Regions from separate parts of the Rhizobium sp. 01N424 genome, predicted to be linked through region 2. Evidence: predicted binding sites of a transcription regulator. Region 2 holds the regulator's gene; each other region holds the start of a gene.

Region 1 (7,182 bases), 310 kb from region 2:
TTTCGCCGGTGAAGGGATGGTTGCGGCCATAGCCGCGCTGCGTCGAATAACCGAGGGCCAGGAGGAAGCCTTCATCGCCGCGGGCCAGTGCCTGCAGACGCAGATCCCGGCTCATCGGGAATTCCATCGGCTCGCGCGTCAGGTCGCCGATCTCGTGATCCTCGGGCATGTCCCCATCGCCCTCGATCAGACCTTCCTGGCCAAGGATCTCGGAAACACGGATGACGCGGCCGGTTTCGGCCTGGCGCTGAGCCGGCTCTTCGACGGCTTCGTCAGTCAGGAGCGACGGGTCGAGCAGGCGGTGCGTGTAGTCGAAGGTCGGACCGAGCAGCTGGCCGCCCGGCAGGTCCTTGTAGGTTGCCGAGATACGGCGCTCGATGGTCATGCGGCTGGTGTCGAGCGGCTGTGAATAGCCGAAGCGTGGCAGCGTCGTACGGTAGGCGCGCAGCAGGAAGATCGCCTCGATCATGTCACCGCGCGACTGGCGTACGGCGAGCGCCGCCAGCGTCCGGTCGTAGAGCGAGGCTTCGGCCATGACGCGATCGACCGCGAGAGCCAGCTGGGCAACGATCTGCTCGATGCCGATGGCCGGAAGCGAGCGGTCGCCGCGGCGCCGGTCGGCGAGCAGGCGGTGAGCATTGGCGATGGCGGCCTCGCCACCTTTGACTGCAACATACATGGCTCACATCTCCGTTGCGGTAATTTTGGTGGTGCGCGGCAGGCAGAGGAAACTGCTGCCCGCCGTCAGAACGATGTCGATGCCCCTCGGGAAGAGGGTGCGGTTCTCGTTCCAGAGGCGGATGAATGTTTCCGGCAATCCCGACGGCGCGATTTCCGTCGTGGTCTTGATCCCCGGTCCCATCAGCGCCAGCGTCTTGCCGCCTTCGAGCGAAGCGATCTCGATAACAACCGTTGTCGAGCGGTCGGGATATTCCTGCGTGCCCGGCGCAAAGAGTCCGAAAGACGAAACTGCCATGCCGCTGTCGACGAAGGCGAAGCGCGCTTCGGCCTTCTCGGTCGTGACGGTCGCACCAGTATGAAAGCTCAGCCAGCCCGGCACCGCAGATTTGTTGAGCGCAGGCGAAAGCCAGACGGGCGTGTCGTGATCGCAGAGCGTCAATGCAATTGCACCGGCAGCTACGCCAAGGGGAGCCGGCGGCGCAGCATCGGGCGCCAGCGTCTGGACTGAGCCCGGGCGGGCCATGGCATCCATCATCGCCTTGAAGACGCTCTGGGCCTGGAAAACCGGCTCGGCAAAGCCGCCGGTCAAAGTATCGGTCTTGAGGTCCATCAGTCTTCTCCCCGCACCATGGTGAAGAAATCGACGCGAGTCGCGGCCGTCTCGTCGGCCTTCTGCTGCGCCGCGGCGGCAATGTGGCGGGCGATCGGCTGAAGCAGCTTTTCCTCGACGAAAGCCCTGCTTGCCTCCTCCTGCCAGAGAGCATCGAAGATGGCGGCAAGCCGTGCCTTCTTCCGATCGGTGCCGAGCGACTGGCCGTGGCCGACGGTCCCGCTTGCCAGCCGGATCGTTGCACGGGTGACCGTCACTTCGCCGAGATTGAAGGGCGAGCCGCCGCCGCCAATACGGCCACGAACCATCACCAGCCCGGTTTCGGGGCCGCGCACCGCCTGCACTTCCGGCTTATCCGCAAGCGCCTCCCAGGCGTCATCCAATTCGGCAAGGTCGGAGCGGGCGAGAAGATCGACCACTCTTTTCCTGCTGTCGGCTGCCTCGATTTTCTCTGCTGCTCTCATCGCCACATCCTTCGAAATGTCTATTGATATAGACAACCATACAAGATATGGTTACGCTTAAATCGGGGACGTGACAAGCGTGTGACACGGCAGGGGTGAAATGGCTGGGCTGAAGCAGGTGCAAAGGCAGACGGGGGTGGCGCTATGGCGTCAGATAGCGGATCGGATCCGCGAGGCAATCACCCGCGGTGCCTATGATGAAACGGGCATGGTGCCACCGGAAACGATGCTCGCCGAGCAGTTCGGCGTCAACCGGCATACGGTTCGAAGCGCCCTTGCCGCGCTGGCGCAGGAAGGCATCGTCCGCGCCGTGCAGGGTCGCGGCACGCTGATCGAGCGCCGGGAACGGCTGAACTTCCCGATCAGCAAGCGTACCCGTTTCACGGCGGGTATCAGCGGCCAGGCAAGAGAAACGCGCGGTTTCCTGCTGGCGGCTGCCGCTGAACCCGCTGATGCGGAGGTCGCTCGCTGGCTGAAGATGCGCGTGGGCGACGCGGTCATCAGGCTGGAGACGACGAGGGAGGCCGACAAGCGCCCGGTGTCACGGGCGACGAGCTGGTTTCCGGCCGCGCGCTTTGGTGATATCGCAGAAACCTATCGCAAGACGGAATCGATCACCAAGGCCTTCGCGCTGCTTGGCTTGCAGGACTATGTGCGCGCAACGACGGAGATCACCGCCGCGCATGCTGACGCCGGGGATATCGCCGATCTTGAGCTCACACCGGGCGCGATCCTGCTGATCACCAAGGCGATGAATACCGATCTCGACGGCGTTCCCGTTCAATATTCCGTCACCCGCTTCGCTGCCGACCGGGTGCAGTTCACCATCGAAAACTAAAAAAGCCGGGCGCTTGGCCCGGCTCTTCTGATCGATATGAACCCGGCTCAGTGTGCGGCGGACATGTCGCCCAGCACTTCCTTGGAAGCGACGCTGGAATCGGCCTTCAGCTTGTAGACCATCGGAACGCCGGTCGCGAGATTGAGATCCAGAACCTGCTCACGGGTCAGGTGGTCGAGCACCATGACCAGCGAACGCAGCGAGTTGCCGTGAGCCGCAACGAGAACCTTCTCGCCACGAAGAACGCGCGGCAGGATTTCCGTCAGGTAGTAAGGCCAGACGCGGGCGCCCGTGTCGCGCAGGCTTTCGCCGCCCGGAGGCGGGACGTCGTAGGAGCGGCGCCAGATATGAACCTGCTCCTCGCCCCACTTGGCGCGGGCATCGTCCTTGTTGAGGCCGGAAAGATCGCCGTAGTCACGCTCGTTGAGAGCCTGATCCTTGATCGTCTGCAGGCCGGGCTGGCCGACCTTGTCGAGGATGAGCTTCAGCGTGTGCTGCGCACGGGTGAGCGCAGACGTGTAGGCAACGTCGAACTTGATGCCGTAGTCGGCGAGTGCCTGGCCGCCGGTCGTGGCTTCCTGAATGCCGAGTTCGGTCAGATCGGGGTCCTTCCAGCCGGTGAAGAGGTTCTTCAGGTTCCAGTCGCTCTGGCCATGCCGAACGAGAACGAGTGTGCCGCTCATAAAAGTCTGCCTCCGTGGGGATTATTGTGAAGAGAGCCCGAGAACATCGAGCATGGAATAGAAACCCGGCTTCTTGTCGCGCGCCCAGAGCGCTGCCTTGATGGCCCCGCGGCCGAAGATCGAACGGTCCGCCGCGCTATGCGACATCGAGACGATCTCGCCTTCGCCGGCAAAGAGAACCGAATGTTCACCGATCACGGACCCGCCGCGCAACGTCGCAAAGCCGATTGTACCCGCTTCGCGGGCGCCGGTATGACCGTCACGAACGCGGACAGACTGGGTCTTCAGGTCGACAGCGCGGCCCTTTGCAGCGGCTTCGCCGAGCAACAGCGCGGTGCCGGAGGGCGCATCGACCTTGCGCTTGTGATGCATTTCGAGAACTTCGATATCCCAGTCTTCCGGCGAAAGCGCCCGCGCTGCCTGTTCGATGAAAACACTGAGAAGATTGACGCCGAGGCTCATATTGCCCGACTTGACGATGCGCGCATGGCGCCCGGCCGCCTGGATCTTGGCATCGTCGGCATCCGAGCATCCCGTCGTGCCGACCACATGGACGATGCGCGCCTGCGCGGCCAGTCCAGCAAATTCGACGCTCGCGTTCGGCGAGGTGAAATCGAGCACGCCCTCGGCATGCAGGAAGGCGGAAAGCGGATCATCACCGATGATCACGCCGTTCGGCCCAAGTCCGGCAAGTTCGCCCGCGTCGCGCCCGACGAAGGGCGAGCCGGCGCGTTCGATGGCCGCATGCAACGTGACGCCGTCAATGGAATCGATCAGCCGGATCAGCGTCTGGCCCATGCGCCCCGCTGCCCCAACCACAACCAGTTTCATAGCAGCGCCGCTCATATCAGTCGCATTCCCGCATCAAATGGAATTCGAGGCCGCAGGCCTCTGGAGATTGTTCAGGCGAGCGTAAAGTCCGTCTTCGAGCTTCGCAAGCGTCTCGTGATTGCCTTCCTCGACGACACGGCCCTGCTGCATGACGACGATCTTGTCGGCGCGCACCACGGTCGATAGCCGGTGAGCGATGACGACGACGGTTCGTCCGGTCATTGCTTCATCGAGCGCCTTTTGCACGGCAGCTTCCGATTCCGTATCGAGCGCTGAAGTCGCCTCGTCGAGAAGCAGGATCGGTGCATTGCGCACCAGCGCACGCGCGATCGAAAGGCGCTGCCGCTGACCACCGGAAAGCGTAACGCCATTCTCGCCGACCGCTGTGTCGTAGCCGTCGGGCTGCGCCATGATGAAGTCGTGGGCATAGGCAAGGCGCGCCGCTTCCTCGATCTCCGCATCCGTCGCATCCGGACGGCCATAACGGATATTGTCGCGGATCGAGCCCTCGAACAGGTAAGGCTGCTGCGAGACATAAGCGAGCTGCTCACGCAGCGACTGCTTGGTCACATGGGCGATGTCCTGCCCATCGACGATGATCTCACCGCTCTTCGGATCGTAGAAGCGCGGGATCAGATTGATAATCGTCGACTTGCCGGCGCCGGACGGCCCCACAAGAGCCGTGGTCTTTCCGCCTTCTGCGACAAAGCTCACATCGCTCAGCACAGGGTCGTTGCCATAGGCAAAGGAAACATTGCGGAATTCGATGCGGGCTTCTGTCGCCGTCAGCGGCTTCGCATCCGGCAGATCGCGCTGCCGCGGCTCCATGTCGAGCAATTCATAGATCATCCGCGCGTTGACGGCCGCGCGCTCCATCTGCACCTGAAGCTTGGCAAGGCGGCGCAGCGGATCGTAGGCAAGCAGCAACGCGGTGATAAACGAGAAGAACGCGCCAGGCGGGACGTTGTAATAGATCGAGCGGTAAGCGGCGTAGGCCAGGACACCGGCCACGGCCAGACCCGCAAAGCTCTCGGTCATCGGCGCATTGCGTTCGGAGAGGCGGGCGATCTTGTTGGCGCGCTGCTCAGCGACGCCGATGATCTGATTGACCCGTTTTTCAAGCTCGCGTTCCATGGTGAACGCCTTGACGATCGCAATGCCCTGGATCGATTCCTGCATTGCCCCGAAAGCACGGCTGTTCAGGTGGATCGATTCCTTTGTGACATCCCGAAGGCGCTTGGAAAGATAGCGAAGTCCTAGAAGCAACGGCGGCGCCATCACGAAAATGATGACGCTCAGGATCGGATCCTGATAGACCATGACCGCGACCAGCGAGACGAAGGAGAGCAGGTCGCGTGCCGTCGAGGTGATTGTCAGGTTCATTACATCGCGGATACCGCTGACATTCTGGCTGACCTGGGCGGCGATCTGCGCCGAGCGTGTGTCGTTGTAGTAACCGACTGACAGCGTCATCAGGTGCGCATAGATCCGTCGCTGGTAACGCGCGACGATATTATTGCCAACCTTCGACAACGCCACCGCCTGGCCATAACTGGCGAAACCACGCGCCACGAAGGCGATGAAGATTGACAGACAGATGACCCACACGATGTCGGCCCGCCTGTTGGCAAAAGCCTCGTCGATGATCGCGCGCATGATCCAGGCCGTATAGGCCGTCGAGAGCGCGACGATGATCAGGCAGACGATCGCGAAGACGTAGCCCATGACGTGCTCACGGCCGTTCTCGGCGATGATGCGCTTCAGTACGCTTGCGACCGTATCGCTATTCACGCTCTTGTTTGCGGGCGATTCCAAAAATTGCGCTTCCCGTTTCAGATCGTGTGCGTGGCAAGCCCGCGCACTCGCGGGGCTCTATAAAGATTTGCCAGCGGCTTGGCTAGACTGGCGCTAGCTCCGCCAGCGCCGCCCATCCGTCGAAACGCCGAAGGTCTCCGGTGCACGGGCGTAGAAGGAAAGTCCGGCCAGTGCCGCCAGCGGGTGCGTGACGACGAAAGTCGGGATGTCGCGCAGCCAGTGCGAGTGCGGCGCTTTGTCCTCGAAGGCGGCGCGGAATTCCGGTTTGCGGAGCGCCGGCAGGATCTTCTGCGAAATACCGCCGGAGAGATAGACGCCGCCTTTCGCCATGAAAAGCATCGCGATATCGCCGGCGAGCCGGCCGAGATAGGTCGAAAACAGCGAAATGGTTTCGGCGGCAACGGGATCGGTTGCGGCAAGTGCGTGCGACGTCACATCGGCCGGATCGCTATATTTCGGCTCGATACCATCGGCAATGCAGATGGCGCGATAGAGATGCACAATCCCGCGGCCGCAAAGAATCTGCTCTGCCGAAACGCGCCCTTCGATCTGCTCGATATAGGGGAAGATCTGCAGGTCGCGCTCCGAGCGCGGACCGAGATCGACATGGCCGCCTTCGCCAGGAACCGGGATCCACGAGCCGCGCGCATGAACCAGGCCGCCAACGCCAAGACCCGTACCCGGCCCGAGAACGGCACGTGAAGCGATCAGGTCGCCCGAGGCGGGACCGATCTGTTCGCGTTCATCCGGCGCGAGCGCCGAAATTGCCAGCGCCTGTGCCTCGAAGTCGTTGACGACGAGAACATCCTCGATGCCGAGGCCCGATATCATCGTATGCGGCCGCACGACCCAGTCACAGTTGGTCAGCGGAATCTCGTCGCCATTGATAGGACCGGCAACGGCAAGAATGGCCGAACGCGGCCGAAGGTCCGTCTTTGCAAAAACGCCTGCCTTGATAGCGTCGTCGATCGTCTCGAAATCGGCCGTCCGGACATTCGGAAAGTTGATCGCTTCGGCCGATGCGTCGGCGAGGATCGAGAAGCGGGCATTGGTACCGCCAATGTCGCCGATCAGGATCGGGAAGGGCATCTGGGCATCGCTGGCATCAAGCATGGACATGGCCTTTTCCGCTCAAGCTTTAAGGGTCGGAATGAGTTTATCGGCGGTCGCTTCGTTCAGCGCCATCGGAATATCGTAGACAATCGCAAGCCGCATCAGCGCTTTCACATCGACATCATGCGGCATCGGCGTCAGCGGATC
Region 2 (7,182 bases):
AACCGTTGCTTTTGCAGGCGCTGCAGCCGCTCGCGACCAGATCCAGGTTGCCGGCTCGTCCACCGTTCTGCCTTACGCAAAGATCGTCGCTGAATCCTTCGGCGAAACCTTCACCAACTTCAAGACGCCGGTCGTTGAATCCGGCGGCACGGGCGCTGGCCTCAAGGAATTCTGCAAGGGCGTTGGCGAAGACACCATCGACGTTGCAAACGCTTCGCGTCCGATCAACAAGAACGAACTGGAAGCCTGCAAGACCGCTGGCGTCACCGACATCCAGGAAGTGAAGATCGGCTACGACGGTATCGTCTTCGCAACCGACTCGTCCAACCCCGACGTCGCCTACGTTCCTGAGGACCTCTACAAGGCTCTCGCTGCGCAGGTCGTCGTTGACGGCAAGCTCGTTGCCAACCCTTACAAGAAGTGGTCGGAAGTCAATCCGAAGCTCCCGGCTGTTGATATCGCTGCCTACATCCCGGGCGAAAAGCACGGCACCCGCGAAGTCTTCGAACTGAACGTTCTGGCCGCCGGCTGCAAGGCTTCGGGCGCACTCGACGTCATCGCCAAGGAAATCACCGACAAGGCCGCTCAGCAGAAGGCTTGCGTCGCAGTCCGTAAGGACGGCGCTGCAGTCGATATCGACGGCGACTATCCGGAAACGCTGGCACGCATCGCTGCCAACAAGACCGGCGTTGGCGTCTTCGGCCTCTCCTTCTACGAAAACAACGCTGACAAGCTCAAGGTTGCTTCGATGAGCGGTATCGTTCCGTCGACCGAGACCATCGCTGACGGCACCTACCCGGTTTCCCGCCCGCTGTTCTTCTACGTCAAGAAGGCACATCTCGGCGCCGTTCCGGGCCTGAAGGAATACGTCAACTTCTTCGTATCCGACCAGATGATCGGCCCTGACAGCCCGCTCGTCGAATACGGCCTCGTTGCTGCTCCGGACGCCGAGCGCGAAGAGATCCGCAAGGCCGTAGAAGCCGAAAAGACGATGTAACCAATGAGCCGGCGCGGTGCCTTGGGGGGTGCCGCGCCGGTTTTCGACTGAGGTACCCTTGCCCGGTCAGGCGCAAGGTTTCGAGTTTCTCCATGATTGGGAAGCCGGCGGCGATATCGCAGCCTGTGCTTTTGGGGCCGAGCGCCTGGGGGCGTAAAGAATGAGCACATCCATTATACTCTTGTGTCTCGTGGTGCTTGGCGCGCTGGCCTATGTGGCCGCCCGCAGCCGGGCCACGGCACTTGCCGGGGGCAAGTCTTCCGTGCTGCATTCGCGGCCGGGTTATTACGGCGCTTATGCCGCCATCTGGGCCATCCTTCCGGCCCTGATCGTTCTCTGTGTCTGGCTTGCTGCCAGCCCAGGCATCATCGAATCCACCGTCCGCAAATCCTTTCCTGACGATGTGAAGGCGAAGACCACTGCCGAGCAGGATCTGAGCTACAGCATGGTCGCGACCGTCGGTCGTGGCCTGAACCTGCTCACATCCGAAGAAGTCACGGCAGTCGGTTCCGACACCAAGGCAGTTCAGGCCAAGCTCAACGAGAAGGGCGTTCCGCTCGCCGGTGAGCCGCAGCCCTACATGCTCGATGCCGCCAAGCTGCTGAATGCCGAAAGCGCTTCCAGCCGTCTGATCATGAGCGCGATCGTCCTCGTACTTGCTGTCGGCGGCGCGCTTTACGCCCTGCGCGGCGTCAAGCCACGCTTCAGGGCCCGCAACCGCGTCGAGCGCGTCATGCTCTGGGGCCTGTTGCTGTCTTCGTCGATCGCCATTCTGACGACCATCGGCATCGTTCTGTCGATGCTGTCGGAAGCCATTCGCTTCTTCGCCAGCGTTCCCGCCGCGGACTTCTTCTTAGGCACCGTCTGGGATCCGCGCTTCGCGGGTGCCGGCAGCTCGTCCTTCGGTCAGTTCGGCCTGATCCCGCTGTTGCTCGGCACGCTCTATATCGGCGCCGTCGCCATGCTGGTCGCCGTACCGGTCGGCCTCTTCGCCGCCATCTACATGGCCGAATACGCTTCGCCGAAAATTCGTTCGCTTGCCAAGCCGCTGCTCGAAGTTCTGGCCGGTATCCCGACCATCGTCTACGGCTTCTTCGCGCTCGTCACCGTCGGCCCGTTCCTGCGCGATCTCTCCTCGCAGGTCAGCGGTCTCCTGACCGGCGACTACACGAACTTCATCCAGGCACAGAGCGTTCTGACCGCCGGTATCGTCATGGGCATCATGCTGATCCCTTACGTGTCCTCGCTGTCCGACGATATCATCACCGCCGTGCCGCGTGCGCTGCGTGACGGTTCGCTTGGCCTCGGCGCAACGCGCTCCGAAACCATCAAGAAGGTCGTGCTTCCCGCCGCTCTTCCGGGAATCGTCGGCGCGCTTCTAATGACCGCATCGCGGGCCATCGGCGAAACCATGATCGTCGTGCTTGCGGCCGGTGTTGCCGCCCGCATCCAGATCAATCCGTTCGAGCCGATGACGACGGTCACGGTCAAGATCGTCAATCAGCTGACGGGTGACCTCGAGTTCACCTCGCCGCAGACGCTGGTGGCCTTCGCGCTCGGCATCACGCTCTTCTTCATCACGCTTTGCCTCAATATCTACGCGCTCTACATCGTGCGCAAATACCGGGAGCAGTACGAATGACGAATATTGTTTCTCCCGTTGCAGGCATCACTGTCTCCAAGGCTCCGGCACGCCGCGACATCGGCATCAAGCGCCGCTATGCCGCAGAACGCCGCTTCCAGGCCTATGGCATCGCTGCCATATCTTTTGGCCTGATCTTCCTGGCGATCCTGCTCTCGACGGTCATCCGCCAAGGCTACACCGCCTTCCAACAGACGGCGATCACGCTTCCGGTGGAATTCACCGAAAAGACGATCGACCCGAGCAACAAGCGTGCGACCGATCCGTCGGTCCTCGTCTCCGCCAACTACGGCGCATTGCTGCGTGACGCCATCGTCAAGCAGCTGAACGTCAACGCCGCGAGCCGTCCTGACGTGCGCGATGCTTCGGCCATGCTCTCCAAGGGCGCTCCGATCCAGCTGCGCGATATGGTCGTCTCCGACCCGTCGATCATCGGCAAGACCGTCAATGTCACGGTGCTTGCCGACGCCAATATCGATAGCGCCAGCAAGGGCCAGATCGATCTCTCTGTCGATGAGAAGAACCGCAAGGTGAACGACAAGCAGGTCGGCTGGATGAACGAGCTTAAGGCGAGCGGTGCTCTCTTCAAGCAGTTCAACACAGGCCTGTTCGTCAATGGCAATTCCAGCCGTCCGGAAGCAGCAGGTCTGGGCGTTGCGCTCATCGGCTCGCTCTACCTGATGCTGATCGTTCTGGTTCTTGCTCTGCCGATCGGTGTCGCCGCCTCGATCTATCTCGAGGAGTTTGCGCCGAAGAACAAGCTGACCGATCTGATCGAGGTCAACATCAACAACCTCGCTGCCGTTCCGTCGATCGTTTACGGTCTGCTCGGCCTCTCCGTCTTCATCAACTTCATGGGTCTGCCGCGTTCCGCGTCGCTGGTCGGTGGCCTGGTGCTGACGCTGATGACCCTGCCGACCATCATTATCGCCACGCGTGCTGCGTTGCGTGCCGTACCGCCGTCGATCCGCTCGGCCGCTCTCGGTCTCGGCGCATCGAAGATGCAGATGGTGTTCCACCACGTTCTGCCGCTTGCCATGCCGGGCATCCTGACCGGTACCATCATCGGCCTTGCGCATGCGCTCGGCGAAACCGCGCCGCTTCTGCTGATCGGCATGGTCGCCTTCGTTGCCAATGCGCCGACCACGCCGCTCGATCCGTCCACGGCACTTCCGGTCCAGGTCTATATGTGGGCCAACGAAGCCGAACGCGCCTTCGTGGAGCGTACCTCGGGTGCCATCATCGTCCTGCTCCTGTTCCTGATTGTCATGAACATCGGAGCCATCCTCTTGCGCCGTCGCTTTGAGCGCCGCTGGTAAACGGAGTAGAAACCCATGAACATGTTGACAGAAGCAGCAGTTGAGAAGGCTCTGGACCAGAAGATGAACAGCATCCCTTACAAGATGATCGGCCAGGACGTTTCCGTCTATTACGGCGAAAAGCGCGCTCTCTTCGACGTCAAGCTGAACATCCGCGAAAACACCGTGACTGCGCTCATCGGCCCGTCCGGCTGCGGCAAGTCCACTTTCCTGCGCAGCCTGAACCGCATGAACGATACGATCGACAATTGCCGCGTCACCGGCAAGATCACGCTCGATGGCGATGATATCTACGATCCGGATATTGACGTCGTCGAACTTCGCGCCCGCGTCGGCATGGTGTTCCAGAAGCCGAACCCGTTCCCGAAGACGATCTATGAAAACGTCGCCTACGGCCCGCGCATTCACGGTCTCGCCAAGTCGAAAGCCGACATGGACCAGATCGTCGAGACCAGCCTTCAGCGTGCCGGCCTCTGGAACGAGGTCAAGGACCGCGTGCATGAATCCGGCACCGGCCTGTCTGGCGGCCAGCAGCAGCGTCTCTGCATCGCCCGCGCCGTCGCCGTCAGCCCTGAAGTCATCCTCATGGACGAGCCTTGCTCGGCGCTCGACCCGATCGCCACTGCAAAGGTCGAGGAGCTGATCCACGAGCTGCGCGAAAGCTACACGATCGTCATCGTGACGCACTCCATGCAGCAGGCAGCCCGCGTCTCGCAGCGCACCGCCATGTTCCACCTCGGCAATCTCGTCGAGGAGAACGATACCGACAAGATGTTCACCAATCCGGACGATCCGCGTACCCAGGACTACATCATGGGCCGCTTCGGCTGATCTTTGGCGTCACGACTTCCGATAGAGACACTCAAGGACATTTCCCATGGCATCGACACATATCTTTTCAGCATATGACGAAGATCTGAAGTTTCTGACCCGCCGCATCTCCGAGATGGGCGGTCTGGCGGAACAGATGGTCTCCGACGCTGTGCGCGCGCTGGTCAATGGCGACGGCGCACTGGCGCAGAAGGTCATCTCCGACGACGTGATCCTCGATCACGCCGAGCGCGAGATCAACGACAAGGCGATCGTCACCATCGCCCGCCGCCAGCCGATGGCGTCGGACCTGCGCGAGATCATGGGGTCGATCCGCATCGCCGCCGACCTCGAGCGCGTCGGCGATCTCGGCAAGAACACCGCCAAGCGCGTCATCGCCGTGCAGAGCACCGGCGTTCCGCGCAAGCTCGGCCGCGGCCTGGAGCATCTCTCCGAACTGGCGCTCGTCCAGCTCAAGGAAGTGCTCGACGTTTACACGACGCGCGCCGCCGACAAGGCGAAGTCGATCCGCGAGCGCGACGAGGAAATCGACGCGATGTACACCTCGCTGTTCCGCGAGCTCCTGACCTACATGATGGAAGATCCGCGCAACATCACCAGCTGCACGCATCTCTTGTTCTGTGCCAAGAACATCGAACGCATCGGCGACCATGCCACCAACATCGCAGAAACCATCTACTACATGGCGACCGGCGCCCAGCCGGAGGGCGAGCGTCCGAAGGACGACACCGCCAACACCGTCGGCGCGGTCACGGAATAATATCCGGACCGGGCCTCAGGAGACAGAACAGAATGATCCCGAGAGTTGCAGTCGTTGAAGACGAAGAAGCACTGAGCGTGCTTCTTCGTTACAATCTCGAAGCCGAAGGTTTCGAGGTCGACACCATCCTGCGCGGCGATGAGGCGGAAATCCGCCTTCAGGAGCGGACGCCGGACCTTCTTATCCTTGATTGGATGCTGCCTGGCGTATCAGGCATCGAGCTTTGCCGCCGGCTGCGCATGCGCCCGGAGACCGAGCGCCTGCCGATCATCATGCTGACGGCGCGCGGCGAGGAAAGTGAACGCGTTCGCGGCCTCTCGACCGGCGCCGACGACTATGTCGTCAAGCCGTTCTCGACGCCCGAGCTCGTCGCTCGCGTCAAGGCGATGCTGCGCCGCGCCAAGCCCGAAGTTCTCTCGACCGTGCTGAAGTGCGGCGATATCGAACTCGACCGCGAGACGCACCGCGTTCATCGCAAGACCCGCGAAGTGCGTCTCGGCCCGACCGAGTTTCGCCTGCTGGAATTCCTGATGGCCTCTCCCGGCCGCGTCTTCTCGCGCTCGCAGCTTCTGGATGGCGTCTGGGGTCACGACATCTATGTCGACGAGCGCACCGTCGATGTCCATGTCGGCCGTCTGCGCAAGGCGCTGAACTTCTCCAATATGCAGGATGTCATCCGCACCGTTCGCGGCGCTGGATATTCGATGGAAGCTTGAGCTTTCGGAATTGAGACACAAAAAAACGGGCCGTAAGGCCCGTTTTTCGTTTGTGCTTACCCGGCTCAGTTTGCTCGCGCTGCTGCCCTGCGGCGCTCGTTGACCGGCTGGTAGGCCAGGCGCTGGTGGTAGGTGCAGTAAGGCGAAGAATCCGGGCTTTCGCAGCCGCAGAAGTGGAAATCGTCCTTCAAGGGATCGCCGACCGGCCACTTGCAGGTGCGCTCGGTGAGCTCCGTCAGGCCGAGACGGCGGGAAATCGGGACGATCACGTTCTTGGCGGGACGGTATTCCATCTCCTCCATGACGTCGATCTCGATCTCTTCCTTCAGCATCGTCGCGCCCTGCTGGCGGGTGACCGTACGGGTCGTCGCCAGACGCGATGCGTAGGTTGGGGCGCGGGGTGCTGCCGCCGTACGCTTGGGAGCGCGGGCAGCCGTGGCGTTGCCGCCGGCCTTCGCACGGCCCGGCAGCGCCAGACGGTGAACCTTGCCGATAACGGCGTTACGGCTGACGCCGCCAAGCTGGGCAGCGATCTGGCTCGCGCTCAGCCCTTCGGACCACAGTTTCTTGAGTTTCTCGACCCGCTCGTCTGTCCAGTTCATGCCCTGTGTCTCCGCCGTTTAAGCGTTGCGAAGGCAGAATCCCTCACTGTTTGCCCCGGACGAATCCGGCACAAGAAACGCTTGACTAATTTTGGTGACTAGTTCCGCCGCATGCAGTCTAGTAATTGAGTTTTAACCTAGTGTGAGGCTGACTCCGTGACAAGAGTCGCAGGAATCCGGATGAATCGAATTCGGGGTTTTCCCCAACTTGCTTCCCCTGAGAGTCATTTCTGCAACATTAGCTGTTGATAAAACGCGACATTGCTTGAGCGTCTCTCAGAAGCCACGAAAGCCGCAGTTTTGTTGACATTGCAG
Region 3 (7,182 bases), on a different contig from region 2:
TTGTACTGTTCGTTGGCGACATATTCCTTCTTTTCGTTCTGCACGGCAGGAACGAACGGACCGTCGAGCTTCGGACGGAACGTCTCGTAATGGTCGGGGCCGTTATTGGCACTGAGGAAGAGGCGGCGCGTGACGTCGATCTTGTCCGGATAGCCGTCGCCGTTGTCGTCGGTATAGTTCGGGAAACCCGCTTCGGCATAGGTGCCTACCTTTTCGCGCATCTCCGTGCCCGGCTTTTCGTCATCGACAGTACCGATGATCGAAACGCCATGGGTGTGGTCGCCGGTGACGACGATCAGCGTATCGGGATGGGCCTTCTGGAATTCGCGGGCAAGGCCAACGACCTTGTCGAATTCGATCGTGTCGACGACGGCGCGGTCCCAATCGAGCGGATGGGACATCTTGTCGATCGACGAACCCTCGACCATCAGGAAGAAACCGTCGGGGTTCTTGGACAGGCGATCGAGCGCGACCGTTGCCATCTCGACGAGACCCGGCTGGTTCGGGAATTTCTCGACGGTGCCCTTTTTCAGAAATTCGCGATCGAGCGTGACGTCCATGTTGCCGGTATGGAAGAGACCGAGAAGGTTGCCTTCAGCCGATGCGTTGGCTGCAAGCTCGTTCTTGTCGATGGCAAGCTTGTAGCCGGCGTCCTGGAAGAGCTTGATGTAGTCCTTGTCATCCTTGCGCTTGGAGCCCGGAACGTCCTTTCCGAGGAAGTAGGCAGAACCGCCGCCGAGGACGACTTCCGGCTTCACGTCGAGAAGCATCCCGACGATATCGGCCTTGTCGCTGCGATTGCGCGTGTGGGAGACAACCGCAGCCGGTGTGGCGTCCTCGATTTCGGCGGTTGCGACAATGCCGATCGATTTCTTGGTCTGTCGGCGGACCGCTTCTGCGATCGTTTCGACGCGCGGATCGTCAAGCGAGTCAGGCGTGCGGTCTGCGTAGACGCCGATCGCGTTGACGGCTGTCTTGTGGCCGGTCATGTAGGCCGACATGGTATTGGCGGAGTCGGTGGCAACAGCGTTGGTTGCCGATGTGCCGATGAAAGCTGCCGGCGGCACATCGTCCATGTTGAGGCGGCCGTTCGCCTTACCCTCGGTCATGCCCTTCGACATGATGCGGGCTGCCGTGCGATGCGCAACGGAAAGACCGTCGCCTATCAGGAAGATGACGTTCTTGGCCTTCGGCGCGTCGCCGGTGCCGTAGACATTCCAGGTAACCGACTTCTTCTCGTCGCCGGCCGACACTTCGACCTTGTAGTCGCCGGGTGCGGCGATCGTCAGGCCACGCAGGATGACGGCGGAACCGAGTGCCTTGTCGTCCTTACCCTTTTCAAGCTCTACAAACTTGGCCTCGCCCCCGAGAGCCGTCTTGTAGTCCTGACCGTTGACCGTGATCTTCACGTCCTCGGGCTTTACCTGCTTGCTGAGCTCAACCTTGAAGTCAAATGGCGAACCGGCAAGAATCGTTGCGCGATCAAGCGGATAAACCGTAGTCGCCTGCGCGGCACCGGCAAGAATCGTCGTGGCCGCCAGAGCGGCAAAAATCATACGCATGGAAAACCCCCGTTTTCGTTGCAGTAAATGAACAACGGGCCGGAGATAGCCCTGGGGGATGACATGTGGATGACACAGGTATGACAATCTGCCGCACCGGCACCAGGCTCTGGCCGCAGGCGCAAAAACCTTGACTCCTGTGGAAAACGTTTTATGAGCAACGGCGGAAAAGGAATTATCCATGGTTCGCTTCGAACACGCCATTGCTGCATGCAATGACCGGGCACTGAGTGCCGGGGTGGATATTGCCGTTCCGGTTTCTTCCAAAACCAAGGCCAAAACGACGACGAAAACCGTCTGACGTCTCTGGCCTGCCGCTCTCTCCCCGGCTCGGCTGGGGACAGGAAGCCGCGATGATTTCGCGCTTTCCCCCCCTCACCGGACAAGAGGAGAGAAGAGAAAGAGAGCTGAAAATGGGTTTCAAAGTAGCAGTCGCGGGAGCAACCGGAAATGTCGGCCGGGAAATGCTCAACATCCTCTCCGAGCGTGGCTTTCCGGCTGACGAAGTCGTAGCACTTGCCTCCTCGCGTTCGCAGGGCACGGAAGTGTCCTATGGCGACAAGACGCTGAAGGTCTTCAATCTCGAGAACTACGATTTCTCCGACACCGACATCTGCCTGATGTCTGCCGGCGGCGAAGTCTCCAAGAAGTGGTCGCCGAAGATCGGCCAGCAGGGCTGCGTCGTCATCGATAATTCCTCGGCCTGGCGCTATGATCAGGACGTGCCGCTGATCGTGCCGGAAGTAAACCCGGACGCCATCACCCAGTTCACCAAGCGCAACATCATTGCCAATCCGAATTGCTCGACCGCCCAGCTCGTCGTCGCGCTGAAGCCGCTGCATGATTTCGCCAAGATCAAGCGCGTCGTCGTCTCCACCTACCAGTCGGTCTCAGGCGCCGGCAAGGATGGCATGGACGAGCTCTTCAACCAGACGCGCGCCGTCTTCGTTGCCGATCCGATCGAGAACAAGAAGTTCACCAAGCGCATCGCCTTCAACGTCATTCCACATATCGATAGCTTCATGGAAGACGGCTATACGAAGGAAGAGTGGAAGGTTCTGGCCGAAACCAAGAAGATGCTCGACCCGAAGATCAAGGTCACCTGCACCGCAGTTCGCGTGCCTGTCTTCATCGGCCATTCGGAATCGGTCAACATCGAATTCGAAAACGAAATCACCGCCGATCAGGCCCGCGACATCCTGCGCGATGCACCGGGCTGCCTCGTCATCGACAAGCATGAGAACGGCGGCTACATCACGCCTTACGAATCTGCCGGTGAAGACGCCACCTTCATCTCGCGTATCCGCGAAGATGCGACGGTCGAAAACGGTCTCAACATGTGGGTCGTTTCTGACAACCTGCGCAAGGGCGCCGCTCTGAACGCCATTCAGATTGCCGAGCTTCTCGTCAATCGTGGCCTCATCAAGCCGCGCAAGCAGGCCGCCTGATACCGAATATTAACCATAGCTTGCTATCAGCCTCGCATGTCGTCAGACTTGCGGGGCTTTCTTTGAACCAGCCAGGCGGCAATCGTGCGGCAGGCGGCCAATCTCGCCAAAAGGTGATCGTGACAAAATCACCCTTGGCTGGCATTCTGCCCGGCATTCCAGCGACTGCAGATCGAGATCGGGGTTTCTCATGCGCATGACAAAATTCTTGGTGGCGGCCATCGCGGCGGTGGGCGCTTTCCATGCAGTTCCGGTAGCGGCCAACGCCGCGCAATGCGGCAATAATGGCGCCGGCTTCGATGCCTGGGTGCAGCAATTCAAGCAGGAAGCTGCAGCACAGGGCGTCAGCCAGTCGGTTCTGAGCCGTGCATTCGCCAACGTCGCCTACAATCGTCCGACGATTGCTGCCGACCGTGGCCAGAAGAGCTTCAAGCTGTCCTTCGACGCCTTCATGCAGAAGCGCGGCGGTGCGGCGATCATTTCCCGCGGCAAGGGCATGAAGCGCTCCAACCAGGCTCTCTTCACGTCGATCGAACGCCGCTACGGCGTGCCGGCCGGCCCGCTGATCGCGATCTGGGGCATGGAAACCGGCTTCGGCAGCTATATGGGCACGCAGCACACGCTGTCAGCCGTTTCGACGCTGGCCTATGACTGCCGCCGCTCGGACTATTTCACCGACCAGCTCTATGCTGCCCTGCAGCTCGTCTCTGAAGGCTATCTGAGCCCGCAGGCGCGCGGCGCCGCACATGGCGAGATCGGCCAGACGCAGTTCCTGCCGCGCAATGTCGTCCGCTTCGGTGCCGATGGCGATGGCGATGGCCGTGTCGACATGGTCGGCTCGCGTGCTGACGCGCTGGCGTCGACAGCAAACTTCCTGAAGGGTCACGGCTGGCGCGCAGGTGCCGGCTATCAGCCGGGCGAACCGAATTTCGTTGCTATCCAGGGCTGGAACGCGGCAACCGTCTATCAGCAGGCGATCGCCTATATCGGCCAGCAGATCGACGGCGGCCAGTAATCCACCCATTTGCAATTGAATTGAAGGCGCCGCTTGCGGCGCCTTTTTCATTTGGCCTCGGCTTTGACCATTGTGGCCTGCGGCACCAGCGGACCCGAGACGACACGGTTACGTCCGGACGCCTTGGCGGCATAGAGCGCCATATCGGCGCGCTTGACGAGATCTTCGAAATTGTGCGTGCCGCCGCCAAGCGTCCGGCCGGCGCAGCCGAAGCTCGCCGTCACCGAAAGACATTCGCCGCCGGGAAGATCGATCATCGCAGCCTCGATGGCAGTGCGAACGCCCTCGGCAATCTCTGCTGCCTCATCCGGCGACGCATCGGGCAGCAAGGCCAGAAATTCCTCGCCGCCATGCCGGACCAGCAGGTCGAAGCTGCGAAAATGCTGCTTGGCCGTTGCCGCGACATGGCGAAGCACGATGTCACCCGCATCATGACCATGAATATCGTTGATCTTCTTGAAGTGATCGAGATCAAAAAGCACGACGGAGATCCAGCGCGAACCGCTTTCCGCCTGGGCAAAGAGCGCTGCGGCAGCCGCCTCGAATCCACGGCGATTGTAGAGACCGGTCAGGAGATCCGTCTGCGCAGCGCTTCTGAGTTCGCCAACCAGCGCCTCGCGCTCGCGTGACAGGCGCGAGATCATCCTCAACCCCTTGGTCGCCAGCGTGGCAACGACACCAGCAAGAACGAGCAGACCGCCACAGAGAACGAGAACCAGCGTCATGTGAAGATGCGAACGCTTGGCGAGCGCCTCTCCAGTGCGGTGGATATCCGCAGCGGCTTCGCCGATCTTTCCCTTGAGAAAATCGATGCGTTCCGCCTGCGCGCGCGACCACTCGTCGCGAACGGCAGCATGCGGACGAGCTTCCCGCGTCAATATCGCGTCGGTCACGGCATCGGCACGAACCTGCGCTGGGCTCTTCAGATATTCCATGATCGCCGCAACCAGCGGCGACGAACTGTGAAACACCATATGGTCCATGCCCGCCGCCTGCATGGTTCTGCCCTGCATGAAGAGGTCACTGGAGCGAAGACTGTAATTGTGTTCGTTGAGGTAGCGCGTGCCGAGTGAGGTGATCAACCGCTCGGCATAATAGGTGAGCAGCACGCCCATCAGCTCGTTCGACTTTCCGAGCAGCACTGGATCCTGGATCAGCGGCGAGAGCGCATCGACGACGTCGAGCTGTTTCATCGCCGCCTGCCAATAGACATAGACGGGATCGCTCCCGGCATAGAGCCCGCGATCGACCGCCGCGCGGATAGAGACGATGCGGCTATAAGCCAGCGCGAGATTGGAAAGCTCGCCACCCAGGTTTCCGTCAAGCTGGTCGACCGGCGGCAGGCTACCTTTGAACTTCTGACGTTCGCTGTCGAGCTGCTGGCGGCTCTGCTGCATCGCTGCAGCGGTTTCGCTGCCTGGATGAGCGAGATACTGTCGCGTCGCGACGATCTCACCCAAAATTTCTGTCGCCGCAATCGTGCCGCCGCGCGCCAGCACGTCGGCGAAGCGGTAGTCCTTCTCAAGCGACAGATATTGATGAAATGACGAACGGACAACCAGAACGCCTTCGGCGACCATGAACATGAACGGCAGCAGGATTGCCGCCAGAATGATCTTGCTGGTTGTCTCAAATTTCATCGAAGGCCGCCGTAAGCCGGTGGTTGAGGGTGCCTGTCGATGAAATCTTAACGGGATTCCTTAAAGAACCCATAAACCTATAGGCTAAGGCCTATACTTCCGGACGGATAAAATCCCGGCTTTCCGCATCCATGACCCACAGTTCGCCGGTCGAGATATCGAACCAGGCGCCGTGCAAGGCAATCTTGCCTTCCTTCTCGAGGGCTTTGACCTCGGGGAAAGTCCGCAGATTGTTGATCGAGTTGCGGATTGATACACGCTCCAGCGCCGTCTGCCGCTCGGTCTGGGTCATGATATCATTGCTGCCGATCTGTTCGGCAGCGTCCTTCACCAGCGACATCCAGCGGCCAATGAAGTCACCCTGAGACAGCGGCTCAGCGCTTGGATCGAGGGCAGCTCGAATGCCCCCGCAACGGCCATGCCCCATCACCACGATGTCGGTCACCTTCAGCGCCTGCACGGCGAATTCCAGCGCCGCGGATGTGGCGTGAAAATGCCCGTCGGGTTCATAAGGCGGAACGAGATTGGCGACGTTGCGGATGACGAAGAGCTCGCCCGGACCGGCATCGAAGATCAACTCCGGTGCTGCGCGGGAGTCGCAACAGGCAATGACGAGTGTCGTCGGGTTCTGGCCGTTTTCCGCAAGTGTCTTGTATCGGTCGCGCGCGTCTGCGTAGCGCCCGCTCATGAAGTTGCGATAACCGTCCAGAAGTGTTCCAGGAAAACGCTGCATAGGATTTCGATTAACGCTTGGTGCGCAGAAGATCAACTGCTGCAGTGCAAAATGAGTCGTTGCTATTTCTTGCGCCGCTGTGCCGGATGCAGCAAATGGCGCATCTGCACCATCGCCATCGGCGTTGCGAGGCTCGATGCGTCACTCGCCAGCGTCAACTCGTCGCTGCCGCGCTTGACCGCCCGCGCCAAAACTTCATAGACACTGGCCGTTGCCAGTTGCAGCGCCTTTTCATCATCCATGCCGGAAAGCAGCCGCGACAGGAAAAGAGCCGCAAGAAGATCGCCGAGCCCGTTCGGTGGATTATCGATGAGCCTGTGCTCGGCCAGCAGCGCATGCCGGCCCGAGAGATAGAGATTGCCGGTCCCACCCGTCATCATCGGCACTGCCGACGTGACCAGCATTCGCGACGGACCGAGTGATAGCGCCGCCTCCATCACCGCCGTGTTGTCATCGAGCGGCGCGCCTGCCATCCAGGCAAGCTCGTAGCGGTTCGGTGTTGCCAGAGATGCAAGCGGGATCAGGTGATCGCGGATTGCTTCGGCTGTCGCCTGCGGAACATAGAGACCGCCGAGATCGCCCATCACCGGATCGCAGACATAGAGCAGATCGGGATTGTCCTGGCGCAGTGCGCCGATCAGCCGGGCGACGGATTTGGCCTGTGCGGCATTGCCGAAATAGCCTGTCAGCACTGCCTTCACTTCGCCGATCCAGGGCGCCCTGATCAGGTCGTCGATCGCCGCATCGAAATCGGCCTCGGCAAATGTCAGCCGCGTCGAGCGCC
Region 4 (7,182 bases), on a different contig from region 2:
TCTTCACCAGGGGGCGGCGTCATCTCGGTGACGAGCTTCAGGCTGAGCGCCGAGAGACCGTTGACCAGCGTCGTCCAGAGAATCCAGACCAGGAAGATCAGGCCGAGGCCGGTGGCGCCGGTGCAGAGCGTCAGTGCAATGCCGCTCTTGATCTGGCGGCTGCGATAGATGGAATTGGAACCGGCCATCTTATTCGCCTCTCTGCTTTGCCATGCGCAGCAGCATCAGCTTGGCGGCGGCAAGGACGATGAAGGTCACGACGAAGAGGATGAAGCCGAGAGCGATCAGCGACGACAGATAGATGTCGGTATCGGCTTCGGTGAACTCGTTGGCGATCACAGCGGCAATCGAGTTGCCGGGCTCCATCAGCGAAACCGCGATATTGTGGGTGTTGCCTAGCACGAAGGTGACCGCCATCGTCTCGCCGAGTGCGCGGCCAAGGCCGAGAAAGATGCCGCCGACGACGGCGGTGCGGGTGTGCGGAATGACGATGTCGCGCACCACTTCCCAGCGCGTCGAACCCAGCGCATAGGCCGATTCCTTCAGCTGCGCCGGGACGACCAGAAAGACGTCGCGCATGACCGAGGAGATGTAGGGGATGATCATGATCGCCAGCACGATGCCAGAGGTCAGCATGCCGATGCCCATCGGCGCGCCAGAGAACAGCAGGCCGATCCCGGGGATCGGGCCGAGCCAGTCGATCAGCGCCGGCTGAACGTAATCCGACATGAAGGGCGCGAAAGTGAAGAGGCCCCACATGCCGTAGATGATAGAGGGAATGCCGGCGAGCAGTTCAATGGCGCCGCCGATCGGTCCGCGCAGCCAGCGCGGCGCCACCTCGGTGACGAAGACGGCAATGCCGAGACTGATCGGGACGCCGATCAGCATGGCGAGCGCGGAGGTCACCAGCGTGCCGTAGATCGGCACCAGACCTGCGAAATGCTGAGCAACGGGATCCCATTCGGTGCCGGTGATGAAGCCGAAGCCGAAGGTGCGGAAGGCGAGAAGGCCGCCCCATGCCATGGAGATTGCCGCCGCCAGGAGCGCGGCGAGAACGAACAGGCCGCAGCCCATCACGATCCAATGGAAAATGCGGTCGCCGTTGGCGCCGTCGCGGCGCTTCACATCCGGCACGACGGCCGGCAGCGATGCCAGTGCTTCACTCATATCGATACTCGACTTGCTTTTGAGGGGGCGTCAAAGCAAACGGGGCAGAGAGGAAAACTCCCTGCCCCGGCATTCTCAGGACTTAGCCCTTGAAGGAGGCCGTCCAGTAGTCTTCGATCTGCTTCACGAGGGTCTCCGGAAGCGGAACGTAGTCGAGCGCGGAAGCTTCCTTCTGGCCCTTTTCCAGCGCCCACTTGAAGAAGGCGAAAGCAGCCTTGGAGCGCGCGGCGTCCTTCGGCTCCTTGTACATGATCGCCCAGGTGGTAGCGGTGATCGGCCAGGCCTTTTCGCCAGGCGCGTTGGTCATGATCAGGTAGAAGTCCTGAGCCTTGCCCCATTCGGCGCTGGCAGCAGCGGCCGAGAAGCTGTCGGCGTTGGGCTTCGGATACTGGCCCGATGCATTCTGAACGAGGACGAAGGGCAGCTTGTTCTGGAGGGCGTAGGCGTATTCGACGTAACCGATCGAATCCTTGACGCGGGTGACGTAGGCAGCGACGCCTTCGTTGCCCTTGCCGCCGATGCCGACCGGCCAGTTGACGGCAGTGCCTTCACCAACCTTGGACTTCCAGTCCGGATTGACCTTGGAGAAGAAGTTCGTCCAGTTAAACGAGGTGCCCGAACCGTCCGAACGGTGAACGACGGCGATCTGGCTGTCGGGCAGCTTGAGGCCCGGGTTCAGGTCGGCGATCGCCTTGTCGTTCCACTTGGTGACGTTGCCGAGATAGATGTCGGCGAGAACCTTGCCGGAGAGCTTCAGCTCGCCCGACTTGATGCCCTTGACGTTGATAACAGGAACGATGCCGCCGACTACGACCGGGAACTGGCCGAAGCCGCCAGCGCTGAGGTCTTCAGGCTTCATCGGGGCGTCGGAGGCGCCGAAATCGACGGTCGCAGCCTTGATCTGAGCGATACCGCCGCCCGAGCCGATCGACTGGTAGTTCAGCTTGTCACCGGTCTGCTTGTTGTAGTCTGCGGACCACTTGGACAGAACCGGATAGACGAAGGTCGAGCCGGCGCCGGTAATATCGGCGGCGGAAGCGGACACTGCGAGAGCAGCAACCAGGCCGGCGCCGAGGCAGGCCGAAAGAAGTGTCTTGGTGAGCATATGGTCTCTTCCCTGAATGGAACCAACAATCGACGAGACCGGCGCCATGGAGGGGGTATCCACTGGCAAAGGGCGCTGAAATTCCCGTCGCAAAGGCGGGCTAGGCGCTGCGCATTACAGTTTGATGACAGTTCCGCGACAGTTCGAAGTCACCCGCCGATGCCCCACATAGCGTGCAGGACTGTTCGTTCACTAAATCAAGGATTTAACCTGTAAGGCTCTGTAAACATTACAAAATGTTAATGTCGGACTGCGTTGGTTTGACGCAGCCCGGCAAAAACGGGAGCCTTATGCGATGCCGTAGCGGCTGGCCGGCTTGTTGTGTGAGAGGTTGGGTCCGAGCGCATAGCGGGCGGCGTTCAACGCTTCGAAATCAGCCGGATCCGGTAGCGACGGGATGGTCACGAGTTCACCCTGATCGAAACCGGCAAGGGCCGCATCGACTAGATCGGTAACGTCCATCACCATCGACGGCGGCAACTGATCAACCGAGCCGCCAGCGCGTTCGAAGATCTCGGTGCGGGTCAGGCCCGGAAGAACGGCCTGAACCTTGACGCCCTTCGGGCTGGCCTCGGCATGGATCGACTGGGTCAGGTTGAGCACGAAGGCCTTGCTGGCATTGTAAGTGCCGTGGAAGCGTTCGGCGAGGAATGCGACCACCGAGGCAATGTTGATGATGGCGCCCTTGCCGCGCTTCGCAAAGGTCTGCGCAGCCGCAACACCCAGCCGATTGATGGCCACGACGTTGATCTCGATCATCGTTTCGAGATAGTCGATATCATCTTCGAGCAATGCGCCTTTAGGGCCGATACCGGCATTGTTGACGAGCAGCGTAATCGCCTCGTCCTCGCGCAGGCGCTTCTCGACCTTTCGCACGTCTTCCCTGTTCGTCAGATCGGCCTGCAGGACCTCGGCCTTGATGCCGTGAGCGGCGGTGAGCTTTTCAGCCAGGGCATTCAAACGGGCTGCATCACGGGCGACCAGCAGCAGGTCGTATCCGCGCTTTGCGAGACGATCGGCATAGGTGGCGCCGATACCCGAGGAGGCGCCGGTAACGAGAGCTGTACCAAGGGAGGAAGTTGACATCGTGAAATCCTTTTCGATGCGTTGGTAATTAGTGGCATATACCACTATATTGAGATCAACGGCATCTTGCGCAAGGGCGCACCGAAGAAATTATCGAAGACGATTGACGGCCGGCAGCAATCCGGTGACACCGGATCAGGAGAACGACGATGGACGAAAAAATACCGGGCTTCGAAAGCTGGACCGTTTGCAGCAACAGCGCGCTTCGCCGCGCGACCCGCCAGCTCGGGCAGCTCTATGAGGAGGTCTTTGCACCAAGCGGGCTGAGAGGCACGCAGTTCGGGCTACTGACGCAGATCCATATGAACGGCAAACCGTCGCTGAAATTCCTGGCCGACGGGCTGGTGATGGACCTCTCCGCTCTCGGGCATACGCTGAAACCGCTGATCCGGGACGGACTGGTGGAGCTGGTGCCCGACGAAAAAGACAAGCGGGTCAAACGGGTGACGCTGACCGGGGCCGGACGGGCAAAATGGGAAGAAGCCAACCGTCTCTGGGCCGAAGCACGCGACCGCTTCGAAAACGCCTTCGGCGCTGAAGCGTCGGAAGAATTGCGCAAAACCCTGAACCGCATTTCCTCCCCCGCTTTCGCGGAGAGTTTCAGGCGCTGAGGTTCGGCACTCAGACCCTGATCACATAATCCTTGCGAGTCGTTTCAACGACTTCCCAGGTTCCGTTGAAGCCGGGTCTGAGGATCATGCGGTCGCCGGCCTTGAGATGCACCGGTTCACCGCCGTCTTCGGTGACGATCGAATACCCCGACAGCACGTTGAAATATTCCCACTCATCGTAGGAGATCCGCCATTTGCCGGGTGTCGCTTCCCAAATGCCGGCGTAGAGGCCGCCTTCGGCTTCCTCCAGGTTCCAGGTGCGGAATTGCGGATTGCCGGAAACGATGCGGTCGGCGGCGGGCGCGCCCACTTCGGGCTCGACGGACGCCGGGTCGAATACGAGTTGATGCGGCATGCGGTCTCCTATCGGGCAGATGTCAGAAGTTTGACGCCGAAGCCCATGAAAATGAGGCCGGCCATTGCGTCGATGCGCCGGCGTCCCCGCGCATAGGCGCCTGATACGGTGGGGTTTCGCAAGACCGTCAGAACGAAGGTGTACCAAAGCGAGGACACCAGAACCATCGTCACCACGGCCAGAGCGCCATGCACCCAGGAATGGTCGGCAGGCAGGGTGGCGGCAAAGAGACTGGCGACGAAGACGGCCGATTTCGGGTTGGCGAGATTGGTTATCAGGCCGGAATAGAAGGCCTGCCGGCCGCTCATAGCGGGGCGGACCGCAGGTTCGCCCCGCGTTGCGGACTTGCTGTAGGTCTTCCACAAAAGCTTGGCGCCGAGCCAGAGAAGATAGGCGCCACCGGCGATCTTCAGGAACAGGTAGGCAAAGGGTGCGGCTGCGAACAGGGCGCTGATGCCGAGCCAGCCGGCCAGTCCCCAGCAGACCGTGCCCAGGATGACTCCGGCGATGACCGCGACCGCGGCACGCGTCGAGCCCTCCAGCGCCGTGCGCACGACGATGAAGAAATTCGGCCCCGGCGTGATGGCGGCGACCGCCCAGATTGCCGCAACGGAGAGAAGGAACATGGCTTGATGAGACTCGCGGAAATGGTTTCAGACCAGAACCTTAGAGGCTTTGGATGGCTTGGCCAAGTGGGACGGAATCACGTCAGCCCGATGCGCGTCGCGGCTTCCCGGAACAAGGCCTGGTCAACCGGCACGAGATGAAAAGCGGCGAAAAAATCGGCCAGATGATAGCCGGAATACCGCTGTCGGATCGCCGCGACATGCGCCCGCCCCTCGTCGAGCCGCCCGCCAACGGCAAGGCAGAGCGCGGCGATGGCCATGATATGCACATGCGCGTTGGGGCGCATCGCGGCCTTTGCGGCCCAATCGGCAGCCTCCTCGTATCGGCCAAGGCGCACCAGGGCGATCGCCCGGCTTGCCAGCATTCCAAACAGCATCGGATCGTAGGGGCTGAGGGACTGCGACTGGTCTGCAGAAAGGATCGCGGCCTGCGGATCCCCGGACTGGCAGTGCACGAAGGCCAGTGAATAATGCGCGAAGGCAAAGCTGGGGCTGAGATCGACGGACTGGCGCAGCTCCTCGATCGACTGGTCATGCAGCTTGCGCAGCCATAGCGCCCGGCCGATCGACAGGTGGGCGGCCGGATCGCGGTCGTCGGCAAGCAGTGCCTGGCTGGCCGTCCGGTAGGCCAGTTCCGCCTGTTCGTCGCGGTCGGCCCAATGCTGGAAGGCATTCTGGAAATGGGTGAACGAAAGCCCGGCATGGGCGCGCGCGAAGGTGGGATCGAGGCTGATCGCCCGTTCGAAAAACTGTTGCGCCTGATCGTTGTCGGCCTTGGTGAAACGGAACATGTGCCAGAGACCGCGGTGATGCGCCTCCCAGGCATCCAGCGAATTCGGCGGTTTGAGAAAGGCGCGGTTGCGTTCCTGCGTTTCGATCTCCCGCTCGATCGAGGCGACCACGCGGCTACCGATCTCCTCCAGCAGCAGAAGGGTCTCTCCGGCATTCTGGTCGAACGCGTCGGACCATACGATCGTGTTGGACCGCGCCTCGATCAGTTCCAGCCGGATGATGATGCGGGTTCCGGTGCGCTCGAAGATGCCGTTGACCACATAATCGACGTTGAGGGCGGCCGCGATGTCTTCGGGCGAGCGCATCCGCTCCCGCAGCGCGAACATCGTTCCCTGGGCAATGACCTTCAGCGTGCGGAGCTTCGCAAGCCGGGAAATGATATCATAGACAAGCGCATCCGACGTGCCGCCGGGCATGGCAAGCGCCGACATGTCGTTGAAGGGCATGACGGCGATCGAAGCGCGGCGGCGGCTATCGGCAGGCGTTTCCGATGGCGGTGTTTCAGGTGCCGTGGATACCACGGCGGCAGGTTTGGCAGGCTTTCTGCGAAGGTCTTCCCAGCGAGCGCGCAGGGACGCGGTCTCGATGCCCTCGGTGGCAAAAGACCGCAACGTGGCCTCAAAATGTTCGCCTGCATCGCGAAGCCGTCCTTCGGCGGCGAGCGTTGACAACAATAATTCGTGAGGTTGGAGATCGAAGGGTGCCAACTCGATCCAGCGATCGAGATAAGGCAGTCGTTCGGCACCGGCCAAAACCTCGACGATATGGGCGAGGATATCCGCCTGCATGTCGCGGAAGCGGCGGCGCTGGGAAATCAGCCATGTTTCCAAGGCCGGAAGTCTGTCGATCGCGAGGCCATCCAGGAACTCGCCCGAGGCGCGATCGGCAAGTGACGCCAGCATTGCGACCGGCACGCCGTCGAACCCGGCGCGTCCTGCCAGGGCGACCTCGATGGCATCGATGGCGCAGTCCGTGAGATCGAGGTCAACCGTATCGCCCTGCACGATCACGCGCTCGCCAACCAGGGCGCGGATGCGGCTCAGGCACCACCGCAACTCGCCGCGCGGATCGTCAGCCACATCCCAGAAGAGGTCGCAGAGCTGTGCCCTGCCCTGCGCATAGGGCGAGAGGATCAGATATGCGAGCAAGGCGCGGACTTTGCGCGACCCCGGCAGCTTCACCTCGGCACCGTCGCGGCGGACCGTCATCGGCCCGAGAAGGCAGATTTCCAGCGGCGGGCGTTCGTGCCGCCCGGATATTTCCACGGTTGTTCCCACGCCTGATGACACGGCGTCCCCCATGGTCACCGCCTATACCGGAAGCGTCCGGCGGCTCGATGCACGGCGGCGGTATTCACACTTCAACAATCTGATCTAGGGAGAGAAGAATGTCCACTTCCGCGGCTCTTGCCGGCACACCCGCTCAACCGATGGCCGATCT

The links. The regulator PhoB, encoded in region 2, activates phosphate uptake and scavenging genes when phosphate is short. The targets are predictions, from matches to a motif close to TGTCATNNANCTGTCAT.
Region 1: the regulator PhoB is predicted to act here: its motif matches at 1,826-1,842, upstream of phnF (phosphonate metabolism transcriptional regulator PhnF).
Region 3: the regulator PhoB is predicted to act here: its motif matches at 1,632-1,648, upstream of AC1DNK_RS10965 (alkaline phosphatase).
Region 4: the regulator PhoB is predicted to act here: its motif matches at 2,386-2,402, upstream of pstS (phosphate ABC transporter substrate-binding protein PstS).

What each region holds. Positions count from the first base shown of each region.
Region 1 is NZ_JBFTRK010000001.1:75,331-82,512, forward strand. Features, by position in the region: gene AC1DNK_RS00395 (carbon-phosphorus lyase complex subunit) at 1-679, opposite strand, end outside; gene phnH (phosphonate C-P lyase system protein PhnH) at 683-1,291, opposite strand; gene phnG (phosphonate C-P lyase system protein PhnG) at 1,291-1,755, opposite strand; gene phnF (phosphonate metabolism transcriptional regulator PhnF) at 1,856-2,593, shown strand; gene AC1DNK_RS00415 (2,3-bisphosphoglycerate-dependent phosphoglycerate mutase) at 2,641-3,276, opposite strand; gene dapB (4-hydroxy-tetrahydrodipicolinate reductase) at 3,298-4,122, opposite strand; gene AC1DNK_RS00425 (ABC transporter ATP-binding protein) at 4,141-5,922, opposite strand; gene AC1DNK_RS00430 (glucokinase) at 6,016-7,041, opposite strand; gene AC1DNK_RS00435 (methylglyoxal synthase) at 7,054-7,182, opposite strand, start outside.
Region 2 is NZ_JBFTRK010000001.1:386,382-393,563, forward strand. Features, by position in the region: gene AC1DNK_RS02000 (substrate-binding domain-containing protein) at 1-997, shown strand, start outside; gene pstC (phosphate ABC transporter permease subunit PstC) at 1,158-2,639, shown strand; gene pstA (phosphate ABC transporter permease PstA) at 2,636-3,958, shown strand; gene pstB (phosphate ABC transporter ATP-binding protein PstB) at 3,974-4,789, shown strand; gene phoU (phosphate signaling complex protein PhoU) at 4,836-5,549, shown strand; gene phoB (phosphate regulon transcriptional regulator PhoB) at 5,582-6,265, shown strand; gene AC1DNK_RS02030 (GcrA family cell cycle regulator) at 6,331-6,867, opposite strand.
Region 3 is NZ_JBFTRK010000003.1:93,323-100,504, reverse strand. Features, by position in the region: gene AC1DNK_RS10965 (alkaline phosphatase) at 1-1,562, opposite strand, end outside; partial or broken gene AC1DNK_RS10960 (hypothetical protein) at 1,671-1,863, shown strand; gene AC1DNK_RS10955 (aspartate-semialdehyde dehydrogenase) at 1,976-3,010, shown strand; gene AC1DNK_RS10950 (lytic murein transglycosylase) at 3,201-4,025, shown strand; gene AC1DNK_RS10945 (GGDEF domain-containing protein) at 4,073-5,665, opposite strand; gene AC1DNK_RS10940 (carbonic anhydrase) at 5,757-6,398, opposite strand; gene pdxY (pyridoxal kinase PdxY) at 6,461-7,182, opposite strand, start outside.
Region 4 is NZ_JBFTRK010000005.1:219,272-226,453, reverse strand. Features, by position in the region: gene pstA (phosphate ABC transporter permease PstA) at 1-188, opposite strand, end outside; gene pstC (phosphate ABC transporter permease subunit PstC) at 190-1,167, opposite strand; gene pstS (phosphate ABC transporter substrate-binding protein PstS) at 1,250-2,272, opposite strand; gene AC1DNK_RS15865 (SDR family NAD(P)-dependent oxidoreductase) at 2,561-3,358, opposite strand; gene AC1DNK_RS15860 (MarR family winged helix-turn-helix transcriptional regulator) at 3,508-3,969, shown strand; gene AC1DNK_RS15855 (cupin domain-containing protein) at 3,980-4,324, opposite strand; gene AC1DNK_RS15850 (LysE family transporter) at 4,333-4,950, opposite strand; gene AC1DNK_RS15845 (transcriptional regulator) at 5,028-7,043, opposite strand; gene AC1DNK_RS15840 (class I SAM-dependent methyltransferase) at 7,130-7,182, shown strand, end outside.